Regions from separate parts of the Thermoanaerobacter sp. YS13 genome, predicted to be linked through region 1. Evidence: riboswitches for the same ligand, from Rfam matches in the RefSeq annotation. Region 1 holds a riboswitch; each other region holds the start of a gene.
The links. A riboswitch is a leader RNA that binds a small molecule or an ion and turns the genes downstream of it on or off. The one in region 1 is predicted to bind S-adenosylmethionine.
Positions count from the first base shown of each region.

Region 2: linked by a shared signal. The riboswitch ahead of THYS13_RS05140 (methylenetetrahydrofolate reductase) and the one ahead of metK (methionine adenosyltransferase) in region 1 are both predicted to bind S-adenosylmethionine.
Region 3: linked by a shared signal. The riboswitch ahead of THYS13_RS07080 (homoserine dehydrogenase) and the one ahead of metK (methionine adenosyltransferase) in region 1 are both predicted to bind S-adenosylmethionine.

Region 1 covers NZ_JOOI01000003.1:119,867-124,878, reverse strand. The annotation lists gene THYS13_RS12785 (ATP-dependent RecD-like DNA helicase) at 1-225, opposite strand, end outside; gene metK (methionine adenosyltransferase) at 424-1,611, opposite strand; SAM riboswitch class I at 1,673-1,777, opposite strand; gene THYS13_RS12775 (rubrerythrin family protein) at 2,251-2,754, opposite strand; tRNA gene THYS13_RS12770 (tRNA-Tyr) at 2,891-2,976, opposite strand; tRNA gene THYS13_RS12765 (tRNA-Val) at 2,998-3,073, opposite strand; tRNA gene THYS13_RS12760 (tRNA-Pro) at 3,078-3,153, opposite strand; gene THYS13_RS12755 (hypothetical protein) at 3,523-4,140, opposite strand; gene yyaC (spore protease YyaC) at 4,236-4,745, shown strand; gene THYS13_RS12745 (Gmad2 immunoglobulin-like domain-containing protein) at 4,748-5,012, opposite strand, start outside.
Region 2 covers NZ_JOOI01000001.1:988,567-993,578, reverse strand. The annotation lists gene glgP (alpha-glucan family phosphorylase) at 14-1,639, opposite strand; SAM riboswitch class I at 1,949-2,053, shown strand; gene THYS13_RS05140 (methylenetetrahydrofolate reductase) at 2,117-3,028, shown strand; gene THYS13_RS05135 (homocysteine S-methyltransferase family protein) at 3,042-5,012, shown strand, end outside.
Region 3 covers NZ_JOOI01000001.1:1,398,564-1,403,575, reverse strand. The annotation lists gene THYS13_RS07100 (Na+/H+ antiporter NhaC family protein) at 1-12, opposite strand, end outside; gene THYS13_RS07095 (universal stress protein) at 43-1,182, opposite strand; gene rd (rubredoxin) at 1,299-1,457, opposite strand; gene thiC (phosphomethylpyrimidine synthase ThiC) at 1,534-2,832, opposite strand; TPP riboswitch at 2,878-2,985, opposite strand; SAM riboswitch class I at 3,173-3,283, shown strand; gene THYS13_RS07080 (homoserine dehydrogenase) at 3,351-4,634, shown strand; gene THYS13_RS07075 (homocysteine synthase) at 4,662-5,012, shown strand, end outside.

The DNA.
Region 1 (5,012 bases):
AGTGGTAGGAGCCAAGGTTTTATAATTTAAAACCCTAATTTGCTCTCCGTAATCAGGATGTTCTACCCATTCACCTTCAATTTTGATTCTTTCCCCAATGTTTACAAAAGGCATATAACCTACAGCAGTAACTGCTAAACCTTGAGTACTTAATTCTAAAACTGTATAACCATTTTGTTCATTTCTAAAAATTATTTCTTCAACTACACCTTCTATGTCAATCATAGCCGATTCTCCTGTTTTAATTCTTTTCTTTATTTAATTTTACCTTATATTTAAAGCAAATTAAAGCCAATTCATTTCTTTTTCTCAATTTTTGTAGTATAATTAAAGGTAGCGAAGCGTTTATAAAGCATAAATTCTATGGCATTAAAAAAGATAGATAAAAATGCCATAAGCCCGGGTTTACCCGGGCTTTCAAATTTACATTTCTGCCAATTTTCTTAATATATCTACTTTGTCTGTTTTCTCCCATGAGAGGTCTAAGTCGTGTCTTCCAAAGTGGCCATAAGCTGCAACTTGTCTATAAATAGGTCTTCTCAAATCTAAATCCCTAATTATAGCTGCAGGTCTTAAATCGAAAACTTGTTTTACAATTTCCGAAATCTTTTCATCTGGTATCTTGCCTGTACCAAAAGTATCGATACCTATTTCAAGAGGTGTAGCAACACCTATTGCATAAGCCAATTGCACTTCACATTTTTTTGCAAGTCCTGCTGCCACAATATTTTTTGCCACATATCTCGCAGCATAACTTGCAGATCGATCCACTTTCGTCGGGTCTTTACCAGAAAAAGCTCCACCCCCATGCCTTGCATATCCGCCATATGTGTCTACAATAATTTTTCTTCCTGTAAGTCCGCTATCACCTTGAGGTCCACCAATTACAAATCTCCCCGTTGGATTTACAAAAATTTTTGTTTTGTCATCTATCATATTCTCAGGAATTATGGGTTTTATTACATGTTCAATAATATCTCTTTCAATAGCATCATGGTCAATCTCAGGTGCATGTTGAGCTGATACTACAACAGAATCTACCCTCACAGGCTTATCATCTTCATACTCTACTGTTACTTGTGTTTTACCGTCTGGTCTTAAATAGCTTAATGTCCCGTCCTTTCTAACTTCAGCCAGTCTCCTCGCAAGCTTGTGAGCCATCATTATAGGCATAGGCATCAATTCTTCTGTTTCATCGCAAGCAAAACCAAACATTAAACCCTGGTCTCCAGCCCCAATAGCCTCAATTTCCGAATCTGAAAGTTCTCCTCTTTTAGCTTCTAATGCCTTGTCCACACCGAGAGCAATATCAGGAGATTGCTCATCAATAGAAGTGATAACTGCACAAGTGTCAGCATCAAAACCGTATTTTGCTCTTGTGTAGCCAATCTCTTCTACTACTTTTCTCACTACTTTTGGTATATCTACATAGCACTGAGTGGTAATTTCTCCCATTACCATGACCAAACCTGTAGTCACAGCTGTTTCACAAGCAACTCTGGCATAGGGATCTTTTTTCAAAATTTCATCTAATATTGCGTCAGAAATCTGATCGCAGATTTTATCAGGATGTCCCTCAGTAACAGATTCAGATGTAAACAGTTTACGCATTTTATCTCTCTATTCCTCCTTAAAAACAAAATAAAACCCCTTCCAAAAGAAGAGGCACATACCCTCATCTTTCAGAAGCATGCTTCTGAGAGAATTAGCACCTTGTCCTATAGGACAGGTTGCCGGGTTTCATCGGGCTCTTTCCCTCCACCTCTCTTGATAAGAGCATGTTATTAAATTTTCTGATGATTACTATAGCACACTTTATCTATTATGTCAAATATTTTTGCATCAAAAAATAGCAAAATAGCACGATAAAACATGCTCTCAGTTTGTTGACAAAGTTAAAAAATATTCAAAGGAGATATTTTGCATCGTCGCTCCGATGTTCCAAAGCGACAAAACTAAAGCTCGACCTTCAGGTTCCGGCAGGGTACCCCGTCAGGCGGCATCCATGCCTTAAGGTGCCCGCCTTCGCCATCCATGGCTTCGGCCCTGCCTCCACCCTCGGTCTTGCTAAGTTTCCCGGCACTCAAGTAAGCATGCTTGTTTTTTCTATTTTTGTTTTATAAACTTTCTTACTTGAGTGCCGGGCCTCTTTGTAACAAGTCACTCCTTATGCAAAATATCTCCTTTACGAAAGTTTGTCTACAGTCTGAGAGCACGATAAAACATCCTCTTTTCTTTAAAAAATTATATTTAAAATGCTACAAATTTTTCTCCAGGAACTCCACATACAGGACATTTTTCTGGCAATACATCAACAGAGGTATATCCGCAAACAGGACATATGTAAACTTTTGATATCTTTATATCTTCTCCTTTTAATGCTGCTTCTTTTGCTTCAGTGTACAATTTTGCATGTATTTTTTCAGCCTCAATAGCATAATGTATGCTTTTTTTAGCTCCAGATTCCTCTTGAAGTTCTGCAACAGCATTATAAGCAGGATACATCTCTTCTACCTCAAAGGTTTCCCCTTCTATAGCTTTTTCAAGATTTTCTACTGTATTTCCTACTTCTCCAAGAGTTTTGTAGTGATTTGTAGCGTGTACCAATTCAGCATAAGAAATAGCCCTGAAAAGCCTTGCAATATTAGGTTTGCCTTCTTTTTCAGCTACATCAGCAAAAATTTGATATCTCATGTGAGCTTGGCTCTCTCCTGCATAGGCTTCACTAAGGTTATGTCTTGTCATTTCTCTCATAAAAGATTCCTCCTTAATTAAATTTTTATTAATAAATAATTATTTTCTTTTTCAAATAATATTATACTACACTTTTTTACCATGTCAAGATATTTGAAGGAGAAAAATAAAAAAGACCATCCGGTCTTTTTTTCAATGGTGGAGGGAGATGGATTCGAACCATCGAAGGCGACAGCCAACAGATTTACAGTCTGCCCCCTTTGGCCACTTGGGTATCCCTCCACAATATTTAATTTTTGAAAATGGTGGTCGCAATAGGACTTGAACCTATGACCCCCTGCTTGTAAGGCAGGTGCTCTCCCAGCTGAGCTATACGACCACAATGGTCGGGATGGAGGGACTTGAACCCCCGCCCCCATGCTCCCAAAGCACGTGCGCTACCAACTGCGCTACATCCCGACATCAGTGACGAAATAAATTATAATAGAAAAAATGAAATTTCACAATAGGCATAGAAGCTTAAAAATGGCCGTTTTATTGATTTATCGCTTGTAATCTTTAAATTTTTTAAGAATACGTCATATTTTAAACTAATTAATTTAAAATATAAGTAAATAATTTCTTTAATTTCCCCTTCAAGCTGACAAGATTACTGTTTCAACTTTATTTACGCGGCAAATAATAAATGTTAACCAATAAACGCTAAATAAACTTTCGAAAATAGGATATTTTACAATCGGTGCGACTTATGACAAAGCGGCAACAAAACTTAGCAAGGCCAAGGGTGGGGGCAGGATGGCGGAGGCAATTCTAATTTTAAGGAGGGGTTTATTTTTTTGCAAAATATTCATTTGCTATTTCTACAAGATACCTAACATCTTCAGAAGAAAGCTTATTTTTCAATATTTCCATTATTTTGTCATTATCCTTTTGTGTCAAGCCCTTCTGAGCTATTTTCATAATTTCGTTCATATCCTCTGCTCCTAATTTAAGGATAATATTCATTACTTTAATTTTTTGTGAAGGTTCCATCTCATTTTGCACTTGTAAAATCTTTTCTGGAGTAATTATTATGTTGTTATCGCCACTATTTTCCTTTTGCGTTTTTTTGTTATTTTCCAAATCATAAACTTCTCTGCTTTTTTGTTTAAGCAGGTCCTCTAACATTTTCTCTTTGAAAATCCTTACTTTTCTGGCGGTTTCACTTCTTTGATTTCTTTTTGCCATTTCTTTTTCTTCTTTATCTACTTTATCTACTCTTGAACTGGCATTTTGCTCTTCTTCGCAAACCCTCTCATTTTCTTTCGTAAGCTGGATTTCATTTTTATCCCACAAATTTTGTTGAGAGAAATAAATAGGTTCTTCAAACTTTGTCTTCAACATAAACATAGTAGTAAAAAGAGCAATCACAACAATCAAAACTAAATATAATCCTAGCCTCTTCAAGATCAGTCATTCCTTTCAATTAATATTGCATATTCTTATTATTGCTTGCCATAAAAATTTTAATTCAACTTATTTGTAAAGGAGGCTATTTGTAGATGGATGAATTAAGGCTTAAATATGACGACTCAAATGCAATTTATTTTATATCAAATTTTTTAAGTACATATTTAAGTCCTAATTCAATTTTTTTATGTATTGGCACAGACAAATTTATAAGTGATTCCTTAGGGCCTATCGTGGGAAATCTGTTATCAAAATCACTTCCACCAACCTACTTTGTTTATGGCACCTTGAAATCTCCAATCCACGCTATGAACCTAGAAGAGAATATGAAATACATAAAAAAGAAGCATCCTAACAGTAAAATTATAGCCATAGATGCTTCTTTAGGAGACAAAGAAAGTATAGGAAAAATCTCAATAAAAAAAGCCCCACTGTACCCTGGAAAAGGTGTGGGGAAAATGCTGCCTCCTGTTGGAGATATTTCAATAGTAGGTATTGTCGATGTATATGACTCAATTCCTCTAAACTCAGTAAGATTAGGATTTGTATTTGACATAGCCGAAGTAATTACCAAAAGCATCCAATTGTCCTTGAAATACTGAATTCACTTAAGTTTTAATGGAATAGAAACGAGGTTTTGTACAGAACCATCTTTAGGGCTTAAAGAGAAGACCTGAAGAATACCGTTTTGAGGCTCTTTTAAAGGTTTATAAGAGATTATAGCTTCAAAATCTCCCCAAGAAGGAGCAGCAGCAGTAGCTTGTACAAAAGTCTCACTTATGACATTCCCACCGCTGCCAACAAGCCTTATATTTACATTTCCCTCAAATACTCTCGCTTTGCCTATTACTTTAAAAGGACTTGTCACA
Region 2 (5,012 bases), on a different contig from region 1:
AATAGGGGTTGACTTATTTTTTTGTGTACATTAAATTGTAGTATTCTTTTAACATTCTATTAGCTGAGAAAGCTTCATAAGTCGTCCTTATACTTTCTCTCATCATATTTTCCCATTTCGCTTTATCGTTGTAGTAGGTTGGAACTACTTTATTTAAAAGAACGTTATAAAGTGCTTCAAGGTCGTGTTTGTCTAATTCTTCTATGTTGTCAGACTCAAAACCATCCCCAAATTGCCAGCCATTTACTCCGTCTATACAAGCTTCTGGCCACCATCCATCTAAAATACTTAAATTTAGCACTCCGTTCATGGCGGCTTTCATGCCGGAGGTACCACTGGCCTCTAATGGTCTTCTTGGATTGTTTAACCACACATCAGCGCCTCGAGTAAGCATTTTTCCTATTGTCATGTCGTAATCTTCTAGGAATACTACGCTTTCAGGATATTTCTTTGTCATATCTATTAATTTTGCGACAATTTTTTTACCCACGTCATCTAATGGATGACCTTTTCCTGAAAAAACCATTTGAATTTTTTTAGACCTTAAATAATCACCTATGACTTCGTCATTGGTAAATATAAGGTCGCTTCTTTTGTAAGGAGCAGCTCTCCTTGAAAAACCTATCAAAAGCTTGTCAGTGTCTAATTTAACTCCTGTCCTTTGATATACAAAATCAATTAATTCTTGTTTTAAAATATTATGAGTTTGTAGGAGTCCTTCACCTTTGTTGTAGGCTTCTATTATTCTTTTATCTATCCAAGTGTTTCTGTCAATACCATTGGTTATGGAGATTATAGGTGCTTTGTTGTCAACATGTTGCCACATTTTGTTTGCAGTTTGTCCGTGAAGTTTTGAGACACCGTTTGCAATGCGAGAAAGTCTCAAACCTGCGACTGTCATATTAAAAGGAACGCCACCAATTTGGGCCATTTGCTCAATTGAAAGGCCATTGTTTGCGCCCATGTACATGAGAAGTTCTAAATCGTGAGATTCGTTTCCTTCTTTAACAGGGGTATGGGTTGTAAATACTACTTCTTCTCTTGTAGCTTTCCACGCCTCTTCAAAACTCATATTTTGATTTTCCATTTTCTCTCTTATAAGCTCAATGGCTGCTAATACTGCATGCCCTTCGTTAAAATGATAAACATCTACATCAATTCCCAAAGCTCTTAAAGCTCTTACTCCGCCAATGCCTAACACCATTTCCTGTGCGACTCTTTCTTCACCAAACCATCCATAAAGCTGACCTGTTATCCATCTATCTCCATTTTCTGGTATATCTGTGTCAAGCAAATACAAAGGTGCATTGTCAAAGCTGTCTACCAACCATACTTTGCAGTATACATCTTTGTTTCTTATTTTTACTTTTACCTTTACTCCTGTATCCTTTAAAAAGTTGTACTTGCGTGTGTAATTGCGATAGGCATCATAGGGATAACCATCTTCTCCAATATGTTGTTCTGTGTAGCCTTGTTTCCACAGTATACCTATTCCTACTAAAGGCATACCTAATTCTTTTGCAGCTTTTAGATGGTCTCCTGCTAAAATGCCAAGACCACCTGCGTATAGTTTGAAATCTGACTGTAAGCCGTATTCCATGCAGAAATAGGCTACTCTTGGCAATTTTTCATTACTCATATTAAACCTCCTCATTTTTCAAGTGTTAAGTATATTATAATATTAAAAAAATCATTATGCAAGTGGTTGCACAAGTATTAAAAATAAATAAAAATAAGAGATGAGAACATGAAAAACATTCCTTTCTCGAAAATTTGTATTCTTTACAATTATAGTATAGCAAATAACATAAAAAATTTACAGATTTATTTTAAAAAAGTTAAAAGCCTGCAAAATCTTTAGAGAGGGACAAAAAAATTTCTATTGACATAGGAGTTAATCCATAGTATCATATAGCTTAAATAGTTTAACAATTTAATACTTTAAAATCTCTTATCGAGAGTGGTGGAGGGACTGGCCCGATGAAACCCGGCAACCGGCATTTTATATGCGTCTTGGTGCCAATTCCAGCAGCGTTTCGCTGAAAGATGAGAGAGTATTAGTGTCTCTTCTTTTGGCGAAGAGACTTTTTTATTTTTAAAAATGGAGGCGATATAGATGTTGAAAAATGAAAATTTGTGTACTAAACTTAAGAAAAGGAAGTTTGTTGTGACAGCAGAAATTTCTACGCCAAAAGGAGTAGATATAACGAAAACTATTGAAGAAGCGAGAAAATTAAAAGGCATTGTAGATGCCTTAAATATAACGGACTGTCCTATGGCGAATATGCGAATGAGTCCCATAGCAGTAGCTCACCTCTTGCAAGATCATTTAAACATTGAAACTATTTTTCATTTGACCTGTAGAGACAGAAATTTAATTGGGCTTCAGTCTGAACTCCTTGGAGCTTATGCATTAGGGGTAAGAAATATATTAGCTTTGACAGGAGACGACCCCTCCCATGGTGACACTCCTCAAGCCAAGGGGGTATACGATGTAGATTCTATTGGGCTTTTAAAGATTATCAGTGCCTTTAATAGAGGTTATGATTACAATGGCAATAAATTAGATTCACCAACAGAATTTTGTGCAGGTACTACTGCAAATCCAAGTGATTTAAGAGAAGAGGCCATAGAAAAGCTTAAAGTTAAGATAGAAGCAGGGGCAGAGTTTATTCAAACACAGCCAGTTTATGATGAAGATATTTTATTTAAGTTTATTGAAAAGATTAAAAATTTCAATGTACCACTTTTGGTAGGCATATTGCCTCTTAAAAGCTTTAAGATGGCAGTCAATTTAAATGAAAAAGTGCCAGGTATAGATATTCCAGAAAAAGTTTTAGAAAGGCTAAAGGATGGAGGAAGAGAAGAAGGGATAAACATAGCTGTAGAGTTTATAAAACGGATACGCAGTGAAGTTGGGGGAATTCACATTATGCCTTTAGGAAGTACAGATGCTGTGTTGGAAATAATTTCAAGAGTTGATGATTTGGCCTGTGATTTTAAAGAAAATAAAGTACAAATGAATTAAATGGAGGTAAAAAATGTTAGACATTTTTAAAGAACTTTCAAATAGAGTGATTGTTTTTGATGGAGCAATGGGAACACAACTTCAAGAGAGGGGTTTAAAAACGGGAGAGTGTCCCGAATATATGAATATAACTCATCCAGAAGTAGTATTTGATATCCACAGGTCCTATATAGAAGCAGGAGCGGATGTAATTGAAACAAATACATTTGGGGCTAATAGGATAAAATTAGCAAAATATGGACTAGAAAATGAGGTTTTCAATATTGTCACTCAAGCAGTCAAAATAGCTAAAGAAGCTGCAAAAGATAAACCCGTTGCACTTTCTATAGGACCTATTGGCGAGCTTTTGACCCCCTATGGAGACATGACTTTTGATGAGGCTTATGATGTTTTTAAAGAAGTAGTTATAGCTGCAGAAAGTGCAGGAGCAGATATTGTTTTAATTGAAACAATGTCAGATATGCTGGAGGCAAAAGCTGCCATTCTTGCTGCTAAAGAGAATTCAAACATGAAAGTTATATGTACAATGACTTTTCAAGAAGATGGAAGGACTCTCATGGGGTCAGACCCTATAACTGTAGTAGTTAGTTTACAAGGGTTAGGATTAGATGCCATTGGCGTTAACTGCTCGACAGGTCCCGATAAAATGGTAAGTGTAGTGGAAAAAATGTCTCAAGTTTCTCGCATACCTATTATTGCACAACCTAATGCAGGTATGCCTGTGATTAGAGACGGCAAAACAGTTTATGACTTAAAACCAGAAGAATTTGCTAGTTTCTTTCCTTCTCTTGTTGAAAAAGGTGCTTCTATAGTTGGGGGGTGCTGCGGTACTACTCCACAATATATAAAACTTGTTAAAGAGGCTGTAAAAGATTTAAAGCCAAAAGTCAAAGTAAACAAATTTACAGCTGTAGCTTCTAATACAAAAACAGTTTTCATAGGTGAAAATTATCCTTTAAGAGTTATAGGGGAGCGTATTAATCCAACTGGGAAGAAGAAGTTGAGTGAAGCTTTTTTGGCCGGGGATGTAGGTTTAGCAGTAGAGGAAGCTATAAAACAGCAAAAATGTGGAGCAGAAATATTAGATGTAAATGTAGGGGTACCAGGAATAGATGAGGAGCAATTACTTCCCAAGGTAGTTTCTGAAATACAAAATGTAGTAGACCTTCCTCTTCAAATAGATAGCACTAATATTAAAGCGGTAGAAAAAACTATAAGAATTTTAAGAGGTAGACCCATAATCAACTCCGTAAGTGCAAAAGAGGAAAGTTTAAAAGAAGTGCTTCCTATTGTCAAAAAATACGGAGCTTGTGTTGTAGGACTTACTGTAGGAGATAAAGGGCTTCCCAAAGATAGGCATGAAAGAATTGAAAATGCGAAAAAAATTATAAAAAAAGCGGAAGAGTATGGCATACCCAAAGAGGACATATTGATAGATTGTATTGTGCTTACGGTTTCTTCTGAGCAGGAGGCTGCAATTGAGACTTTAGAAGCGGTAAAACTGGCTAAAGAAGAGTTAGGAGTAAATACTGTTGTCGGACTTAGCAATGTTTCCTTTGGTTTGCCTGAAAGAAGGCTGATAAACTCTACTTTTTTGGCAATGGCAGCCTCTTATGGGCTTACTACTGCTATTATAAATCCCTGCGATGAAGCCATGATGGACACTTTGAGGGCTTCAATGGTTTTACTAAATAAAGATAAAGGCAGTGTAAATTATCTGAATATATATGGGAAAAAGCAAAAAGAGGAGGTCAAAGAAAAAGAACAGCCAAAAATTCAGGAAGAAGATTTAAAGTCAAAGTTATATATACAAATTTTAGAAGGTAAAAAATCAGGAGTAGAAGATATAGTAAAAAACATTTTAGAGGAAGAAGTTCAACCTCTTTCTATAGTTGATAACATAATAATTCCTGCCTTAAAAGAAGTGGGAGATAGATATGAAAAAGGCATATATTTTTTGCCACAACTTTTAAGCTCTGCAGAA
Region 3 (5,012 bases), on a different contig from region 1:
TTTGTTTTCCATTTTTCATTGCTCCTTTTAGTAATGAAGAAGTTATTTATAAGGTATTACGTGAATTTCTATATTTTTTGCTTTTTTAATTAACTTTATAACCGTAGAACCTCTAAAAAAGGTTTGTAGTCTTGACCTTTGAGAATGCCCTATTATTATTTGTGTAATGTGCATTTGCTTTGCAAATTTTAAAAGTTCATCAGACACGCTTTTTCCTGTCAATGTGTAGACTTCTGCCCCTAATTGTTTTGCTAACATGAAATGGCTTTCTAAAACTTCTTTATCTTTTTCAGTAAGTTTAGGTGCAAGAAAATGTGTACAGTTTACATATACTACTACCCAATCACATTTGAATCTTCTTGCTCTCCTTGCACCCCTTCTTATAAGCTTTTTAGATAGTGGGTTTGGTGTTATGCACACCATTATTTTTTCATTTGTTTCCCATGTATCAGTTATTCCATGCTCTTTCATATATTCTTCTAATTCTATATCTACTTCTTCGGCGGTAAGTCTTAGCATTAACTCCCTTAAAGCATTTAAATTTCCTTTTCTAAAAAAGTTAGAGAGACATTCATCGACTTTACTTACTGGATAAATATCTCCTCTTTTTAATCGATTAAGCAAAGCATCAGGAGTCAAATCTACAGCAACAATTTCATCTGCGTTATCGACTATGCTGTCAGGGATTGTTTCTCTTACAGCAACACCTGTGATTTGTTGAATAACGTCATTTAAACTTTCTAAATGTTGGATGTTAAGTGTTGTAATTACATTTATCCCATGACTTAAAATTTCTTCTACATCTTCATATCTTTTTTTGTGTTTAGAGCCAGGTGCATTTGTATGTGCTAATTCATCTATCAAAACTACTTCTGGTTTACGAGCAATTATGGCGTCGGTATCCATTTCTTCTAATATCATGCCGTGGTATTCAATTTTTTTCCGAGGGATTATTTCTAAATTTCCTATTTGGGCTTCTGTCTCTTTTCTTCCATGAGTTTCCACATAACCTATTACTACATCTTGACCTCTTTTAAGACGCCTGTTGCCTTCATTGAGCATTGCATAAGTTTTTCCAACACCAGGAGCATATCCTAAAAATATTTTTAATTTTCCTCGCTGTTGTTTTTTTATAATTTCTAAAGCTTCTTCAGGAGTTAACCTCCTAAAACCTTCACTCATTAAATTTACGCGCCCTCCACAGTTTAATTATATTTTTGTTTGAGTATAGTGATTTCATACAACTATAATAATATGAATCTTATTAAAAATCAATAAAAAAGAGAGCAATCGCTCTCTCATATTTTTTCAAACATATCTTTTCCTACCCCGCAGTCAGGACAAACCCAATCGTCAGGCAATTCTTCAAAAGGAGTTCCTGGTTCAATTCCTTGTGATGGGTCTCCTTCTTCTGGATCATAGATGTACCCACATACTGTGCATTGCCACTTTTCCATAAAAAATACCCCCTTGATATTTTCCTTTATTATAACAGAAATTAGTAAAGAAAATCAAGGGGAAGGCAAAAGGATATTAACAGGTCATAGCCGAAGTTCCAAGATACTCACTGACAATTTTCATAGCGCAGAATTTTCCACACATACTGCAAGTTTTGACTGTAGATATGTTTTTATTGACGCGATATTTAAAAGCTTTATCAGGGTCTATAGAAAGCTTTATTTGCTCATCCCAGTTTAAGGCTTTTCTGGCTTTAGCCATAGTTAAATCTTTTTCTTTAGCACCTTTTACGCCTTTTGCGATATCTGCGGCATGGGCAGCTATTTTTGCTGCAATAACGCCTTCTTTGACATCTTCTTTGTCTGGAAGTCCGAGATGTTCAGCGGGTGTAACATAGCAAAGGAAATCAGCACCAGAAGCTGCTGCAATTGCTCCTCCGATTGCAGAAGTTATGTGGTCATAGCCAGGAGCTATATCAGTCACAATAGGGCCAAGCACATAAAAAGGAGCGTTGTGACAAAGTTGTTTTTGAAGTTTTACATTTGCTTCAATTTGGTCAATTGGCACATGCCCGGGTCCTTCTACCATAACTTGAACTCCTGCCTCTCGAGATTTCTTTACCAATTCGCCAAGGATTATAAGTTCTTGAATTTGTGCTGCGTCTGTAGCATCTTCCAGACAACCTGGACGCAGTCCATCTCCTAAGCTTAGAGTTATGTCATATCTTTTAGCAATATCAAGGAGCCTATCAAAATGTTTATACAAAGGATTTTCTTTGTCGTTATGGAGCATCCAAGCAATTGTAAAGGAGCCACCGCGGCTTACTATATCCATTACTCGGCCGTTGTCTTTAAGCTTTTTCAATGATTCAGATGTTAGACCACAGTGGACTGTAATAAAATCAACTCCGTCTTTTGCTTGTTCTTCTATAACTTCAAAAATGAATTCTTCAGGCATAGCTACGATGCTACCGTATTTGGATATAGATTCTACAGCTGCTTGATACATGGGGACAGTGCCTACAGGGACAGAGGAATTTTCAAGTATTTTTCTACGAGATTGCTTAATGTCGCCCCCTGTGCTTAAATCCATTACCGCATCTGCTCCAGCTTTTACAGCAACATTTAATTTTTCAATTTCTTTGTCAACTTCAGGGTATGCATCAGATGTTCCAATGTTAGCATTTACTTTTGTCATTAAACCCCTTCCTATGCCTTTGGGAATGAGGTTTTTGTGGTTGATGTTTGATGGTATTACTATTTCTCCTTTTTTAACTCCTTCTAAAATAAATTCTTCGTCTACTCCTTCATACTCTGCGACTATTTTCATTTCTTTTGTAACAATGCCTGAAAGGGCGTATTCCAATTGTGTCATAATAAAAACCTCCTTAAAAAATAAATAAACCATGGGGATTATAGCCATGGTGGATGACCACATCCCTACGCAGGTACTAACCTAACAGGTTCAATGGGTTAAAAGGCAACACCTTTTTCTCAGCCGGTTACGCCGGCACCCCATGTGGCAAATATTAAATTTTTATAATCGATAATGTATAATATTTTACAATATTATTATACCACTAAAAAAATTTGGTGTATATTAAAATTTAGAAAAAATTTAAGAAAGAGTACAAAAAAAGTTCTTGACTTTACAGTTTCAAAGTGATAACATAGATTACAACATGTAAAATTGAATATAAATATTACACACAAACCTCTTATCAAGAGTGGTGGAGGGACTGGCCCGATGAAACCCGGCAACCGGCATTTATATGCGTCTGGTGCCAAATCCTGCAGGTTAGGGTGTCTAACCTGAGAGATGAGAGGAGTGGCGGATTATTAGGCCCTCTTCTCATTGAGAAGAGGGCCTAAAAATTTATTTGGAGGTGTGACATGAAAATAAAAATCGGATTATTAGGACTTGGTACAGTAGGAACAGGAGTATATAAATTGATAACTTCAAGAGGAGGTCATATAAGGGAGAGCACAGGGGTTTATCCTGAGATAAAGAAGATACTGGTGAAAAATCTCAATAAGCCAAGGAAAGTGAAAGTAGAGGGACTACTTACCCAAAATGCTGAAGAAATTTTGAAAGATAAAGAGATAAAAATAATCATTGAAGCAATAGGAGGCATTTCTCCAGCTTACGAATATGTGAAGGAAGCTTTGTCTTCAGGGAAGCATGTAATCACTGCAAATAAAGAATTGATAGCTAAGCATGGAGAAGAATTAAATGAAATAGCAGAAAAGAATAAAGTATTTCTAAAATGTGAGGCAAGTGTAGGTGGAGCTATACCTATACTGCATCAAATTGATAGATTAAAAATCACAGATGAAATAGATTTTGTAGGCGGTATAATAAATGGCACTACTAATTATATTCTCACCAAAATGACTACTGAAGGCAGAAGTTATAAAGAAGCACTTAAAGAAGCCCAGCAATTAGGATATGCAGAAGCAAATCCCGATTATGACGTAAAAGGCTTTGATGCCCTTTATAAACTTGCTATATTAATGAGGAAAGTGTTCAATATAAACGTGCCAGTAAATTCTATAACCAGAAAAGGAATAGACGAAATCACGACTCAAGATTTAAATTACATCAATAAGTGGGGATATAAAATAAAATTATTTGCCTGGGGCAAAAAAGTCAAAGATGGCATCTTTGCAGGAGTGGAACCAGTTTTAGTCGAAGAAAATAATATTTTGTCAAGGATAAACGACGTAAATAATGCTATCATACTTAGAGGGGATAGTTTTGGTGAATATGTTTTTGTAGGAAAAGGTGCTGGAGAACTTCCTACAGGGGATGCTGTAGTGGCAGATTTAATTGATATATTGTTAAACTATAATATCAAAGATAATAAGAGGATAAACTTTCTTCCAATTCGTCAGGGAAGTTTTACAGATACTTTTTATATAAGGCTTGAAACTCATAAAGAAAATATTTTAGGTTTGAAAAAAGTTTTAAAGTTTTTAAAAGAACAAAAAGTATCAATTGTGGAATCTTCCTATGAAAACGGCACATTTACAGCTATTGTTAAAATGAAGAAAAGTGTTGAGACATTTACAGAAAAATTAGAAAAAATAACCGAGATAAAAGCTATTTTTAAAGTTTTGCAAGAGGATATAACAGAAGAAGTAAGTAAATTTGAGGATTTTGTAGAAGTGATTTAAAAAAATTTTGTGAAAGGAGTTAAAAGTATGTCTAAAAAATATGGTTTTTCAACTTTGGCAATTCATGAAGGGTGGGAGCCTGACCCAACTACGGGAGCTGTAGCCATTCCTATATATCAAACCTCTTCCTTTGCTTTTAAAAGTACTGAGCACGCTGCAGACCTCTTTGCCTTAAAAGAAGAAGGGTATATATATACTCGAATGATGAACCCCACAGTTGACGTTTTTGAAAAGAGAATAGCTGCATTAGAAGGTGGGGTAGGTGCCCTTGCTGTATCTTCAGGTCAAGCAGCTATAACGCTGGCAGTTACTAATATCGCAGGAGTAGGAGACGAGATTGTATCTTCTACCAATCTTTATGGAGGGACTTATAATCTT